DNA from 3 places in the Paenibacillus sp. FSL R7-0210 genome. Region 3 is predicted to be linked to each of the others. Evidence: riboswitches for the same ligand, from Rfam matches in the RefSeq annotation. Region 3 holds a riboswitch; each other region holds the start of a gene.
What was found. Region 3 has a riboswitch for cyclic di-GMP ahead of MKY64_RS29285 (flagellar assembly protein A). Riboswitches for the same ligand answer to the same signal wherever they lie in the genome.
Positions count from the first base shown of each region.

Region 1: linked by a shared signal. The riboswitch ahead of MKY64_RS24935 (choice-of-anchor A family protein) and the one ahead of MKY64_RS29285 (flagellar assembly protein A) in region 3 are both predicted to bind cyclic di-GMP.
Region 2: linked by a shared signal. The riboswitch ahead of MKY64_RS24120 (transglutaminase-like domain-containing protein) and the one ahead of MKY64_RS29285 (flagellar assembly protein A) in region 3 are both predicted to bind cyclic di-GMP.

Region 1 is NZ_JBBPAR010000001.1:5,905,469-5,909,674, forward strand. Features, by position in the region: gene MKY64_RS24935 (choice-of-anchor A family protein) at 1-1,954, opposite strand, end outside; cyclic di-GMP riboswitch class I at 2,036-2,128, opposite strand; gene MKY64_RS24940 (hypothetical protein) at 2,878-3,243, shown strand; gene MKY64_RS24945 (ASCH domain-containing protein) at 3,606-4,028, opposite strand; gene MKY64_RS24950 (YukJ family protein) at 4,126-4,206, shown strand, end outside.
Region 2 is NZ_JBBPAR010000001.1:5,709,076-5,713,281, reverse strand. Features, by position in the region: gene MKY64_RS24135 (glycosyltransferase family 2 protein) at 1-441, shown strand, start outside; gene MKY64_RS24130 (GtrA family protein) at 431-835, shown strand; gene MKY64_RS24125 (class D sortase) at 903-1,556, shown strand; cyclic di-GMP riboswitch class I at 1,682-1,763, shown strand; cyclic di-GMP riboswitch class I at 1,837-1,917, shown strand; gene MKY64_RS24120 (transglutaminase-like domain-containing protein) at 1,931-2,740, shown strand; rRNA gene MKY64_RS24115 (16S ribosomal RNA) at 3,106-4,206, shown strand, end outside.
Region 3 is NZ_JBBPAR010000001.1:6,878,151-6,882,356, reverse strand. Features, by position in the region: gene MKY64_RS29295 (ABC transporter substrate-binding protein) at 1-399, opposite strand, end outside; gene biuH (biuret amidohydrolase) at 425-1,108, opposite strand; cyclic di-GMP riboswitch class I at 1,613-1,705, shown strand; gene MKY64_RS29285 (flagellar assembly protein A) at 1,813-3,432, shown strand; gene MKY64_RS29280 (aldo/keto reductase) at 3,463-4,206, shown strand, end outside.

The DNA.
Region 1 (4,206 bases), 970 kb from region 3:
TTGGTGTTGGTGTCGGCTCTGCCGTTGGCGTTGGTGTCGGTCCCGCTGTTGGCGTCGGTGTCGGTACTGCCGTTGGCGTTGGTGTCGGTACTGCCGTTGGCGTTGGTGTCGGTACTGCTGTTGGTGTTGGTGTCGGTACTGCCGTTGGCGTTGGTGTCGGTACTGCTGTTGGTGTTGGTGTCGGTACTGCCGTTGGTGTTGGTGTCGGTACTGCCGTTGGCGTTGGTGTCGGTTCTGCCGTTGGCGTTGGTGTCGGTACTGCTGTTGGCGTTGGTGTCGGTACCGCTGTTGGCGTTGGTGTCGGAACTGCCGTTGGTGTTGGCGTCGGCACCGCTGTTGGTGTCGGTGTTGGCTTCACCGTTGGCGTTGGTGTCGGCTTCACGGTCGGCGTTGGTGTTGGCTTCACGGTCGGCGTCGGTGTTGGCTTCACCGTTGGCGTTGGTGTCGGCTTCACAGTCGGCGTTGGTGTCGGCTTCACAGTCGGCGTTGGTGTTGGCTTCACAGTCGGCGTTGGTGTCGGCTTCACGGTCGGCGTTGGTGTCGGCTTCACAGTCGGCGTTGGTGTCGGCTTCACGGTCGGCGTTGGTGTTGGCTTCACGGTCGGTGTCGGCTTCACGGTCGGTGTTGGTGTTGGCTTCACGGTCGGTGTTGGTGTTGGCTTCACGGTCGGCGTTGGTGTTGGCTTCACGGTCGGCGTTGGTGTCGGCTTCACGGTCGGCGTTGGTGTTGGCTTCACGGTCGGCGTTGGTGTTGGCTTCACGGTCGGCGTTGGTGTCGGCTTCACGGTCGGCGTTGGTGTCGGTTTTACAGTCGGTGTTGGCTTTGGAGTTGGAGTGCACACAGGTGTAGGTGACGGTTTTATGGTCGGTGTTGGCTTCACTGTAGGTGTAGGCGTTACCGTCGGTGTTGGCTTCACTGTAGGTGTTGGCGTTACCGTCGGTGTTGGCTTCACTGTAGGTGTTGGCGTTACCGTTGGTGTTGGTTTCACAGTCGGTGTTGGCGTTACCGTTGGTGTTGGTTTCACTGTCGGCGTTGGTGTCGGTGATGGACTAGGTGTCGGCGTTGCGGTCGGCGTCGGACTCGGCGGCGGCCCCTCTCCCTCGTACAATCCCAGGTGCATCTCTACCCCGCCGCTAAAAGATTTTGCAATCAGGGTTCCGTACAGCTCTGCTCCGGCATAATGAACATCCGCTCTAGGTGCGAGGATCGTCCCGAAGAATGAGGTATAAGCGATATTCACCTCAGAAGCTTCGTAAAAGTTGAACAATACCTGACTGGCTCTGCCGTTATTCATTGAAAAGCTCGGCACATTGACTGTAGACCCGCTTATATTAATAATCAGCGTAGCGTTCTGTGCAATGTTGAATTCGATATAGTTGGTCTTCGCCAGTGTCGAGGCATCCAAATGAACTACATTGAAACGATCCGGTGCACTTATCTTGAGCTGTCCATAATGATTATCGCCAATCTCATTCGTGTCGGCCAAGGCCCCATACTCTGTGGATCGGGAGATCAGAGCTTGCTGCTCGGCTGCAAAATCAATCGGGCTGGCATTTTTCTTCCCGCCTTTGATGTTGACACCAGGCTCATTGGCTGTAAAGCTATCCCCAAATACCACATTTCCATAGATCTCTCCACTGCCTAAATGTACAAAATTCTTACCGGCCACAAGTACATCCGTCGGCGAAGCATCCCTGTATGCCCTGGCTACTCCGTATCCTCCGGAGAGGGTAATGTTCCCCGCCGCTGCCAGGCGGCCTTCAATCTGGTCATTGGCTTGTTTAAAATCCCCGAGGATAAAAGCATTAAAATTCCCTGCAACCCCCAAAACCGGTGTTGGCGTATACGGCACCCCTGAAGCTGCTCTAACATCCGTCCCCCACGTAAAGGCACTGGATAGGGTCAATAGGCCTGCCATAAGGATGGCAGCTGTTTTACGTACTCTTTTCTTCAATAGTCCACACCTCCTAGTTACTATTCTATGAATCTGTCACGCGACTATAACAACAAAAAGACCGCCACGAAGGGTTAGCTTCACGGCGGCCGGACGACCCTAGCCTCAACTTTAGAGACAGTAGATTCCTGACTTTGCGTCCCGTTCTTTCGATACGGTTTGCGTTTGTACATGATTTCGGTATGCAATTAAGATTTGCTTATGTAAGATCATTGTTGAGTCTATGACATTTGTTACTTTTGTACTAATTTCAGTTTATCCGCTCCCCCACCCTGTTGTCAATCCATTCCCAGTATATTTTTTGAAATTATTTTTGCGAAGATTCCTCATTTAACCCTTTTATCATAAGGCTTCAGGGGCGAATCTTTTTTTATATGCTGACGAAAAAAGTCGAGAAATCAGAGGATTGGCTGTAGCCGTTTATCTCTCTTACCTATAATAATATCAATTTATATTATTTAAATTTGATGCATTTGTCCTATTTTATCGCCTTCAGACCCCTCCTACTCATTGTCTGCTCCTGTTCAATGCAATTTTACCTATTTACAGGCACCTCAGCTCGAAAAAAAAGTGCCGCCCATAGGGACGACACCTGCTAATAGACTTCATATATTTTGAATAAAATGTCGCCTAGGCAGACCCGAACAGCTGAACCCAGCCAATCATCGATACCCAGAGCGGAACACTTAGAATGATCCCGAATACCAAACCACGGCGGAGGCTTCCTTCACGACTCATTGCCATTCTCCTTTGAGCTGATTTATTTTTCAATCTTTAATATTTCAATTTTAATATAAAATAATTCATCTTATTTTTTTGTGAAATATATCACATTATTTGAGTTAATTTATAAAACCCATTGATTATTTTTTGAAGGATGAGTTACAATGCGAATATACGTTCTCTTCGAGGGGTTGAGAAGGATGCAAAGAGCAGAGAGCCAGGACAACCTGCTGGTCAAATCTTATATTTTGCTGCCGCTTATTCTATCCGCCTTCGAGCGCGATGCTTCTGCTATAGCCTCTGAGCTGCGCACGCCTGCACCTTATCTGGAGGTAATCCAGTCGGCCGCTCATGCCGCTTCTGCCGATCTGCGGGAGGTCCGTGCCGGAATGCGCGCACGTGGTCTGAAGGTCTATGAGCAGCAGCGGCTGGAGACGGGTGTTGAAGCCAAATTTGTCTGCAGGGGCTATCACGAACGGATGCTGCTGCTGGATGATGTGATTGCCGCCCAGGCCACTCTGCATATGCGCAGATATCTGGGTATGGAGAAGATGGAGCAGCGCTAACAAAGAAGCCTGCCGCAAGCGGCAGACTTCTGCATTAAATGATCGCCCGGATGCGGCTACATTAACAACGTCCAATACCCCAATGTGCCGCATATCACCACCACAGCTACCGGGTACAGGATTCTCCGGCTTACCTGATCCCTGAACGCAAGAAACAAACAAAGCATACAAAGCCATGCAATTAGAAGGCTTCCCATCTATTATGCATACGCTCCTTCCCGGCATTTCTGCCCCTCTCCAGCGGTAGACCGCCTCAGAGCACAACTCTCCTTATATATAGGAAGATTTCCCGCCGAATATCCCAATTATACCAGCTGACAGCCAATCTGGAGCAATTTTTCTTCACATTGCCGTCAAGAAATTCACAATTCCTCTTCCAGCACAGGATATTCCCAGAAACCCAGACGTCCCTTAGCAGGTATGGGATGTACCAGCGGAACAACCTCCTCCAGCATCCAGGCATACCTTCCTTCGGCATAATTGCCGAATACATATTCATTGCCGCCCGGCCAGCCTTGCTGCGCAAGCTCCGGCGTCACCTCACAGCAATCCGCAATGCGGCTGACTGCAATGATCTTGCCGGTTGGCAGGTTGTCCGCAGTGTAACCGTAACGTGCCAGCAACGACTGATACGGCTCCGTCCGGCAGATCGCCTTATTCACCTGCATCCCGGCATGAATGGCTAACTCTCCCCGCTGGGCGGTCCGCCAGGTCCGGGTTTCGATTTGTTTTTCTCCCAGCGCAATTAACGTGGCCCACGGCTGGCGAATGGTTAGGCATTTCATAATGCAGCTTGCCTCCTCTGTTGAACACCTTTTTACTCAGAATGACTATGGCCTTCTATGGGAAACATTAATAGCTAAGAAGGGGGACTGACGAACTATGGGTAACGGATTAGATCAAGGGTACGGGGTATTAAAATGCAAATTATCCAATGAGAATACCATATATAAGCTAGGTGTC
Region 2 (4,206 bases), 1.2 Mb from region 3:
CGGGGGCTGGTAAGCTGGGTCGGCTTCCGGCAGACCATGGTGGAATATGTGCGGGAGGAACGCTTCGCAGGGGAGACGAAATATCCGCTCAAAAAAATGATCCGCTTTGCGCTCGACGGAATCACCTCCTTCTCGCACAAGCCGCTCAAAATCGCCTCTTATGTCGGCTTCTTCCTGTCCTTCTCCAGCTTCATCTACCTGTTCCTGGTCTTATTCCAGAAAGTCTTCACCTCTTGGACTGTGCCGGGCTGGGCATCCATTGTCGGGGTGAACCTGCTGTTTAACGGCATTGTGCTGATGCTGCTGGGCGTGATCGGGGAATACATCGGACGGATCTATGATGAATCTAAGGATAGACCGCTTTATATCGTACGCGAGACCCGAGGCTACCCGGAGGCAGAGGCCGAAGACACGCGGAAGGCAAGCGATTATGCAAGATAAGGCTTGGCGCGCAGGCATGATCCAGTTTCTGAAATTCAATGCGGTGGGCCTGCTTAACACGTTCATTGATTTTGCAGTATTTACCCTGCTGCATTCCCTGGGCATGCTTAACACCCCTGCACAGATTATTTCCTACAGTGCCGGGACGGCCAACAGCTTTTTCTGGAATAAGAAGGTGACCTTCAAGGGAAGGGACAGAGGCGGGGATGGCCGCTTTGACCGGATGCAGCTAGTAAGATTTATTGTGCTGAATCTGCTGGTGCTGGGCATTTCGGTGCTGCTGATTCATCTGCTGACTGATCGGCTGGGAGTCCAGGTGCTGATGGCCAAGGTGCTGGTTACCTTTGTTACAGTAATCATTAATTTCTTTGGAAGCCGGAAGTGGGTATTCTAGAGGTACAGTATGTCTTCCCCGTCCCCTGCGGGGGCAGCACTTATTCTATATTGCGGAGGCGATTGTCATGCGGAAGTTATCCTATTTGATTATACTTGCCGGGGTCCTGATTATGCTCTACCCCAAAGGAAGCGAATGGTACGAGGACCGTCAGCAGCAGAAGCTGCTGGAAGAGGCTGAACAGGCCTATAGTGAAATCGTTCCTTCGGCTACGGCTCCTGCCAGCCAGGATCTGAGCAAGCCTTATGCGGAAGTCACCCAGCTGCTGGCGGAAGAGTCTGGTGCGGAAGAGCCGGTGCCCACTACAGCGCCCGAGATTGAAGTGGGAGGCAAGATCACCGCTATTATTGAAATCGATAAAATCGATCTGAAGCTGCCTGTACTGGAGGGCGCCACCAAGACCAATATGAAGCATGCGGCGGCGCATATGAAGGAGACAGCTCCGATTGGCGCGGTAGGCAATGCAGCGATTGCGGCACATCGGTCAAGAACGGCAGGGCGGCTGTTCAACAGACTGGATGAGGTCGGTAAAGGGGATGCCATTACTGTTATTACAAGCGGACAGGAATACAAATATGTTGTATATGATGTATCTATTGTAGAGCCTACCGATATTTCAGTTCTGAAGGGTAAGGATGATGATAAGATTCTGACCCTCATTACCTGTGATCCGCTTGTCAACCCTACCCACAGACTCATTATTCATGCAAAGTTGACCTGATTGTCATAGGACAATGCTGAGAAAGGTCAAAAAACATAAAATTTTAGTCTATTTTTGCGGGAATCTAGTGATTTGGGTCTTGCTAATAGATTGAGATATGGTAAGCTATAACTATGAAAGCTAATACACGATAACGGCAAACCTATCGAAAGGTAGGGACGCAAAGCTACAGGGCCTTCCCGTCATGGATGGCAGCCAGTTACCGAATGAAGAGGCTTTTTTTGTTTGTTTTCATTCTGAATCTGTCATTATGTGGCAGTAGATTGGACAGATAAAGCTTATACGATAACGGCAAACCTATCGAAAGGTAGGGACGCAAAGCTAAAGGGCCTTCCCGTAAGAATGGCAGCCAGCTACCGAAAGGGGTTTTATCCATGAAGAAGTTTTATTTAATGCTGATTACACTTTTTGTGATCGTCACTTCCGTGCAGACAGGCACTGCTCAAGCAGCAAATGCAGATTCAAGCTGGTTAAATGTTGGACAACTTGATCAAGGGGTTATCGGGGTATCGTACGATGTTCCTAAAGACAAGAAGATGAAGCTCATGATTACCAAGGACAATAACAGCTATACTTACAACTTATACACTTCCAAACCGACCGAGACGTTCCCGCTGCAACAAGGTAATGGCTCTTACAAGGTCTCCGTTCTTGAGAATACTACCGGCAACAAATACAAAGTACTATCTTCCGAGACTGTATCTCTTTCAATGAGCAATGTGAATGCCGTATATTTGAGCTCTGTACAGAATGTAAAGTGGAGTTCTTCCGATAAATCCGTTCAAAAGGCAGCACAGCTTACAAAGGGTCTGACCACAGATGCAGACAAAGTTAAGGCTATCTACAATTACATCGTAGCTAACGTGAAATATGACTACTCTCTGGCCAACAGCGTAAGCACAGATTATATTCCGAACAACGACAATACACTGGCTACCAACAAAGGTATCTGCTACGATTACGCTTCCTTGTTCGCTACTATGCTCCGCAGTGAAGGGATTCCAACCAAGTTGGTTATGGGGAATACAAGCTATGTAACTTCATACCATGCCTGGAACGAAGTGTTCCTGAACGGCAAATGGGTGACGATTGATACTACAGTGGATGCAGGTCTGGGTAAGAAAACAGCATCAACAGAACTGATCAAATCAGCAAGCAAATATACTGCAGCGAAATTCTACTAAGAATAGCTGTAACTATAGCATTATCTGAGAATAACCCGCTTAGTCATTAAGCGGGTTATTTTTATTTATATAAAGGTTGCTTTTTAATAGAAGGATAGGTTATTATAAATAAGCGTTGTTGGAGCGGCAAAGGAAATGAGAGATTACTTAAATAAGTGATTTCAAAAATAAAGCTTGCATTGCTCAGATGAACGTGATATATTATAAGAGTTGCTGGTGACGACAACATCGACACTAACAACGAGCTTGATCTTTGAAAACTGAACAACGAGTGAGTATCGGAGATCACTTCGGTGAGATCCAAAAATGAGAATGTAAATTCTCGTCAGATGTTTCAAAATGAGCAATCGCTCTTTCTAAATACCAATTTGGAGAGTTTGATCCTGGCTCAGGACGAACGCTGGCGGCATGCCTAATACATGCAAGTCGAGCGGAGTTTGAGAGGAAGCTTGCTTCCTTTCAAACTTAGCGGCGGACGGGTGAGTAACACGTAGGCAACCTGCCCTCAAGCCTGGGATAACTACCGGAAACGGTAGCTAATACCGGATAATTTCTTTTTTCTCCTGAGAGAAGAATGAAAGGCGGAGCAATCTGCTGCTTGGGGATGGGCCTGCGGCGCATTAGCTAGTTGGTGGGGTAACGGCCCACCAAGGCGACGATGCGTAGCCGACCTGAGAGGGTGAACGGCCACACTGGGACTGAGACACGGCCCAGACTCCTACGGGAGGCAGCAGTAGGGAATCTTCCGCAATGGGCGCAAGCCTGACGGAGCAATGCCGCGTGAGTGATGAAGGTTTTCGGATCGTAAAGCTCTGTTGCCAGGGAAGAACGTCCGGTAGAGTAACTGCTGCCGGAGTGACGGTACCTGAGAAGAAAGCCCCGGCTAACTACGTGCCAGCAGCCGCGGTAATACGTAGGGGGCAAGCGTTGTCCGGAATTATTGGGCGTAAAGCGCGCGCAGGCGGTTATTTAAGTCTGGTGTTTAAACCTTGGGCTCAACCTGAGGTCGCACTGGAAACTGGGTGACTTGAGTACAGAAGAGGAAAGTGGAATTCCACGTGTAGCGGTGAAATGCGTAGATATGTGGAGGAACACCAGTGGCGAAGGCGACTTTCTGGGCTGTAACTGACGCTGAGGCGCGAAAGCGTGGGGAGCAAACAGGATTAGATACCCTGGTAGTCCACGCCGTAAACGATGAGTGCTAGGTGTTAGGGGTTTCGATACCCTTGGTGCCGAAGTTAACACAGTAAGCACTCCGCCTGGGGAGTACGGTCGCAAGACTGAAACTCAAAGGAATTGACGGGGACCCGCACAAGCAGTGGAGTATGTGGTTTAATTCGAAGCAACGCGAAGAACCTTACCAGGTCTTGACATCCAACTAACGAAGCAGAGATGCATCAGGTGCCCTTCGGGGAAAGTTGAGACAGGTGGTGCATGGTTGTCGTCAGCTCGTGTCGTGAGATGTT
Region 3 (4,206 bases):
CGTGAACATGACGAACGGGGTTTTGCGGTAGATCGCGGACAACGCTTTGACCGGGACGCCTTTCTCTCTGGCGATGACGATCTGGTCGGCACCGGTAACTCCGAACTCCTCACTGCCGGAAGCTACCATCTGCACAGCCGGGAAATCCGAGCCCCCCGGGCGGATCTCAACATCCAGCCCCGCTTCTTTATAGAAGCCTTTTTCCACTGCGGTATAAAAGCCGGCAAACTGCGCCTGGTGAATCCACTTCAGCCGGAGCACCACCTTTTTCAGCTCGCCCGAGCCTTCCGCTCCCTGGCCTTCAGCCTTCCCGGCTTCCGTATTGTTACCGCAGGCGGTCAGGAGCAGCATTAGCGAGGTTAACAGCATCAGCGCTTTTGTTCTGGACTTGTTCCACATGGTTATTCCCCCGTTTATGAATGATTTAGTATTGCTCCAGCGCCTTCAGCACCGCTTGTGAATCACTTACACTGCCGAACACTCCGCCCTGCATTTGAACCATACTCAGCGCCGCCAGGTGATTCGCTTCATCCGTCGCTCCTGTACAATCTGCAAGGATCAGACACTCGTACCCGCGGTCATTGGCTTCCCGCATCGTGGTGTGTACACAGACATCGGTAGTAATACCGGTCAGAATCAGATGGGTAATTCCTTTATTCTTCAGGATCAGGTCCAGGTCTGTTGCGTAAAAGCTCCCTTTGCCCGGCTTGTCTATAATGTACTCTCCGTGGGCAGGCGCCAGCTCATCAATGATCTGCCAGCCGCGCTCCCCCCGCACGAGGATTCGTCCCGCCGGTCCTTCGGAGCCGATCTCGGCCCCGATCTGGCGGCTGCGCCACCGCTTGTTCGCCGGCAGATCCGACAGATCCGGCTTATGCCCCTCGCGGGTATGGATCACGGTGAAGCCTTCGATGTCCCGGATACGGGCCAGCAGCCGCTGTATGGGCTGGATCGCCCTCGCTGTTAATGAGAGGTCATAACCCATTCTCTCGACGTAACCGCCCTTGCCGCAAAAATCCGTCTGCATGTCGATAATCATCAGCGCTGTCTTCGCCGGGTCCACAGCCCCGTCATAAGGCCAGATGTAAGGTGTTGCTGCAATCTGCATGGTTTATGCTCCCCTCCTGATGTCGCTATCTCTATTAATGTCATATTAGTTAACATTAATCCGTGTTTCCTTGGTATGAGTTAGATTATATTACAATGAATTTGCGATGTCTTCGGTTTTATTACGAAATAATACACTGAATGTTTGTGTTTATTCACATAGTTAACACATACATAACATTAACACCAGCAAAACCGCTTATCAAAAAAGAACACTCCGAGTCTTACCAAGCCCAGGGTGTCCCAACAGTTGAATGCTCATACTTTCCTCCCCCTGCCTCTTCCATAAGCTGTAAGCTCTGGGAAACCAGTTTTTTTGTCGAAATAGAGCTGCATATTTCGAGTTTTTTGATAAATAGGCATAATATAGTTGAAAAATAGCTCTTTAAGTACTAGAATTAAGCTTGTTTGCAGAAGTTAATGACGCGTAAGAACTATTTATGACTCTTTTTGTCGATTACAGTCGACCATAACTCCCACCTCTACAGGATGTATATCATTGATCTATTTCTAAAGGCAAACTCCCCGAAAGGGCAGGACGCAAAGCCATGGGCCTAAGAACGCCGGAATCTGCGTTTACGGTTGCCAGGCTGCCAATAGAGACCACTTAAGCCAGCTATTCAGGAGGGAAAGCCTCCCAGGCTTGATGATGTTCTTTTTCTGTACGAATTGCCATTGATCATACGAAAAAGTGAGGTTACAACCATGCCGCAGCAGGATATCGAACCAAGCCGATATGAATTCGTAGAGTCCCTGATGCTCGAACGTAAAGGTCTCCTGGATTCATTCTCTGTGGAGGGCCGAGCTTCTGACGGGACAACTGGAGATAAGAATGGAATTATCCTCGTGCAGGACAACCAGATATTCATTACTCCCCCGCTCCCCGGAGGTGCTCCCGCCCGCATTTCTGCGGTCCACCCTGTTGTCCTGAAGATCAACTGGAAGACCGTTACAGAGCCAACCGAGGTGACCAGAGCGGATTATATCACTTGGGAGATCTGTGAGAAGCCGCAATATGAAATTACCGTATCGCCTGACAAGCTCAAGGTCCACTTCACTTTATACCGTGCAGAGAAGTACGCCTGGAATCTGGTCAACTGCCCCGCCGCCTTCGAAGCGGTCGTCCGTGCCCAGCCCAATCCGGCGATGCTGCTGTCCACGCTCACCATAGAACAGATTATCGCCTCACTGGACAACCGTTTTATTCTGCGCAACCTGAACATTCCCGCCCTGTACGCGGAGCTTACGAACCCTACATATCTCCCCGTATGCATCGCTGAAGGCAGAGCCCCGCTGCCCGGCAAGGAAGCCCGGCTGGAATTCCTGCTGCCTGAGCATACACTGGAGGGGAACCGGATGCTTCAGGGACAGGGAGCCCGGGGTCAGAAGCCTGCAGAACCCTTGGAGTATCTCCGTTTCCCGGGAGCCCCCTTTGCCTTTGCAGGCGAAGTCTTCGCCCGCAAGCTGCCGCCGGAAGAAGGCATTCCCGGCCTCGACACAGACGGAAGGGTCCTGCCCCCTCCCCCGCCGCAGGATATCTACTTTGCTGCCGGTAATCATGCCAAGCTCCTTCCCTGTGGTAATATCGTAGCCCGGCACACCGGCAGGCCCCGTATCTGCGGGGGAAGCGGCAGCGTCCGGATATGTGACTTCCCTCCGGTCAGTCTTCTGGCCAGAGAGATGACAGATCCTGCGGGCGATGTTATGTTCGCAGGTGACATCATTGTACCGGGAGATCTGGAAGGACCTGTACGAATTGAAGCCCTCGGGAATGTGTACGTCTATGGCGATATCCGCCAATCTACAATTATAGCCACCGGCAGTATTTACGTTAGCGGCCAGGTCACCGGCAGCGGCCTGTACGCCGGGCACGCCGGGGTAATGCAGCATCGTCTGCACAGCCTCGCAAGCCTGCTGCGGACAGAGACGGACGGACTGCTTGAGGCGGCGCGCCAGCTGGCCAAGAATGTGGAATCCCGCCAGCAATCCGTGAATTACGGCCTGGTAGTCATGCTGCTGCTGGAGGATAAATACAGCCACTTGGGCAGCCTGATCCGTGATCTTCAGGCTGCGCTAAGCCGTATGAACGGGGCGTTCGGCTCCGGCACGGACCAGCTCTGGCAGATGCTTGAGGTATTCGCCCATCCGGGACAATTCACCGGGTACATCACGGACAGTGTCCTAAGCCACTTCTCCAGGCTGCTGCTTAAGCTGGGTGAGGAGATTGAGCTGCTCCAGGAGGAGCATGCGGTGATTAATCTCGCCCGGTCACAGGACAGCCGCCTGGAGTCCGGCGGCAAGCTGCTTGTGCGTGATTCCTGCTAAGACTACTACTATATAAGGAGAAGTGAGAGCGTGCGATATAACCGTCTGGGCAATAGCGGCCTGCAGGTGTCCGCCCTGGGTCTTGGAACCAATTCCTTCGGCAAACGGGCAGATCAGGAGACCTCGGTCCGCATTCTGCACACCGCTATGGATCAGGGCATCAATTTCATCGATACCGCCAATATCTATGCCGGCTCTGAATCGGAGCGGATCATCGGCCTTGCGCTTGAAGGCAAACGCCATAACGCAGTGCTGGCGACCAAAGCCGGATTGCCGAAGCATGAGGGACCCGGCGGCAGCGGCTCTTCGCGCCATCATCTGATGCAGGAGCTGGAGGGCAGCCTGCGCCGGCTGAAGACCGACTATGTGGATCTGTATCAGATTCACACCTTCGACCCCTACACACCGCTGGAGGAAACGCTGCGCACGCTGGATGATCTGATCTCCGCAGGCAAGGTGCGCTATATCGGAGCCTCCAATTATGCCGCCTGGGAGCTGATGAAGGCGCTTGGAATCAGCGAAGCCCGGCACTTCGCGAAATACATCTCTATCCAGTGCAGCTATTCGCTGGCTGACCGCACGCCCGAAGCGGAGCTGCTTCCGCTCTGCCTGGATCAGGGTCTGGGCATCATCCCATACTTCCCTCTGGCGGGCGGCATTCTTACCGGCAAATATACTGGCAGCAGCAAAGCCCCTGCCGGCTCCAGAGCAGAGACCGATCCGAACTTCCGCCGCTTCCTTACCCCGGAGCGCATCTCGCTCGGGGAGCAGGTT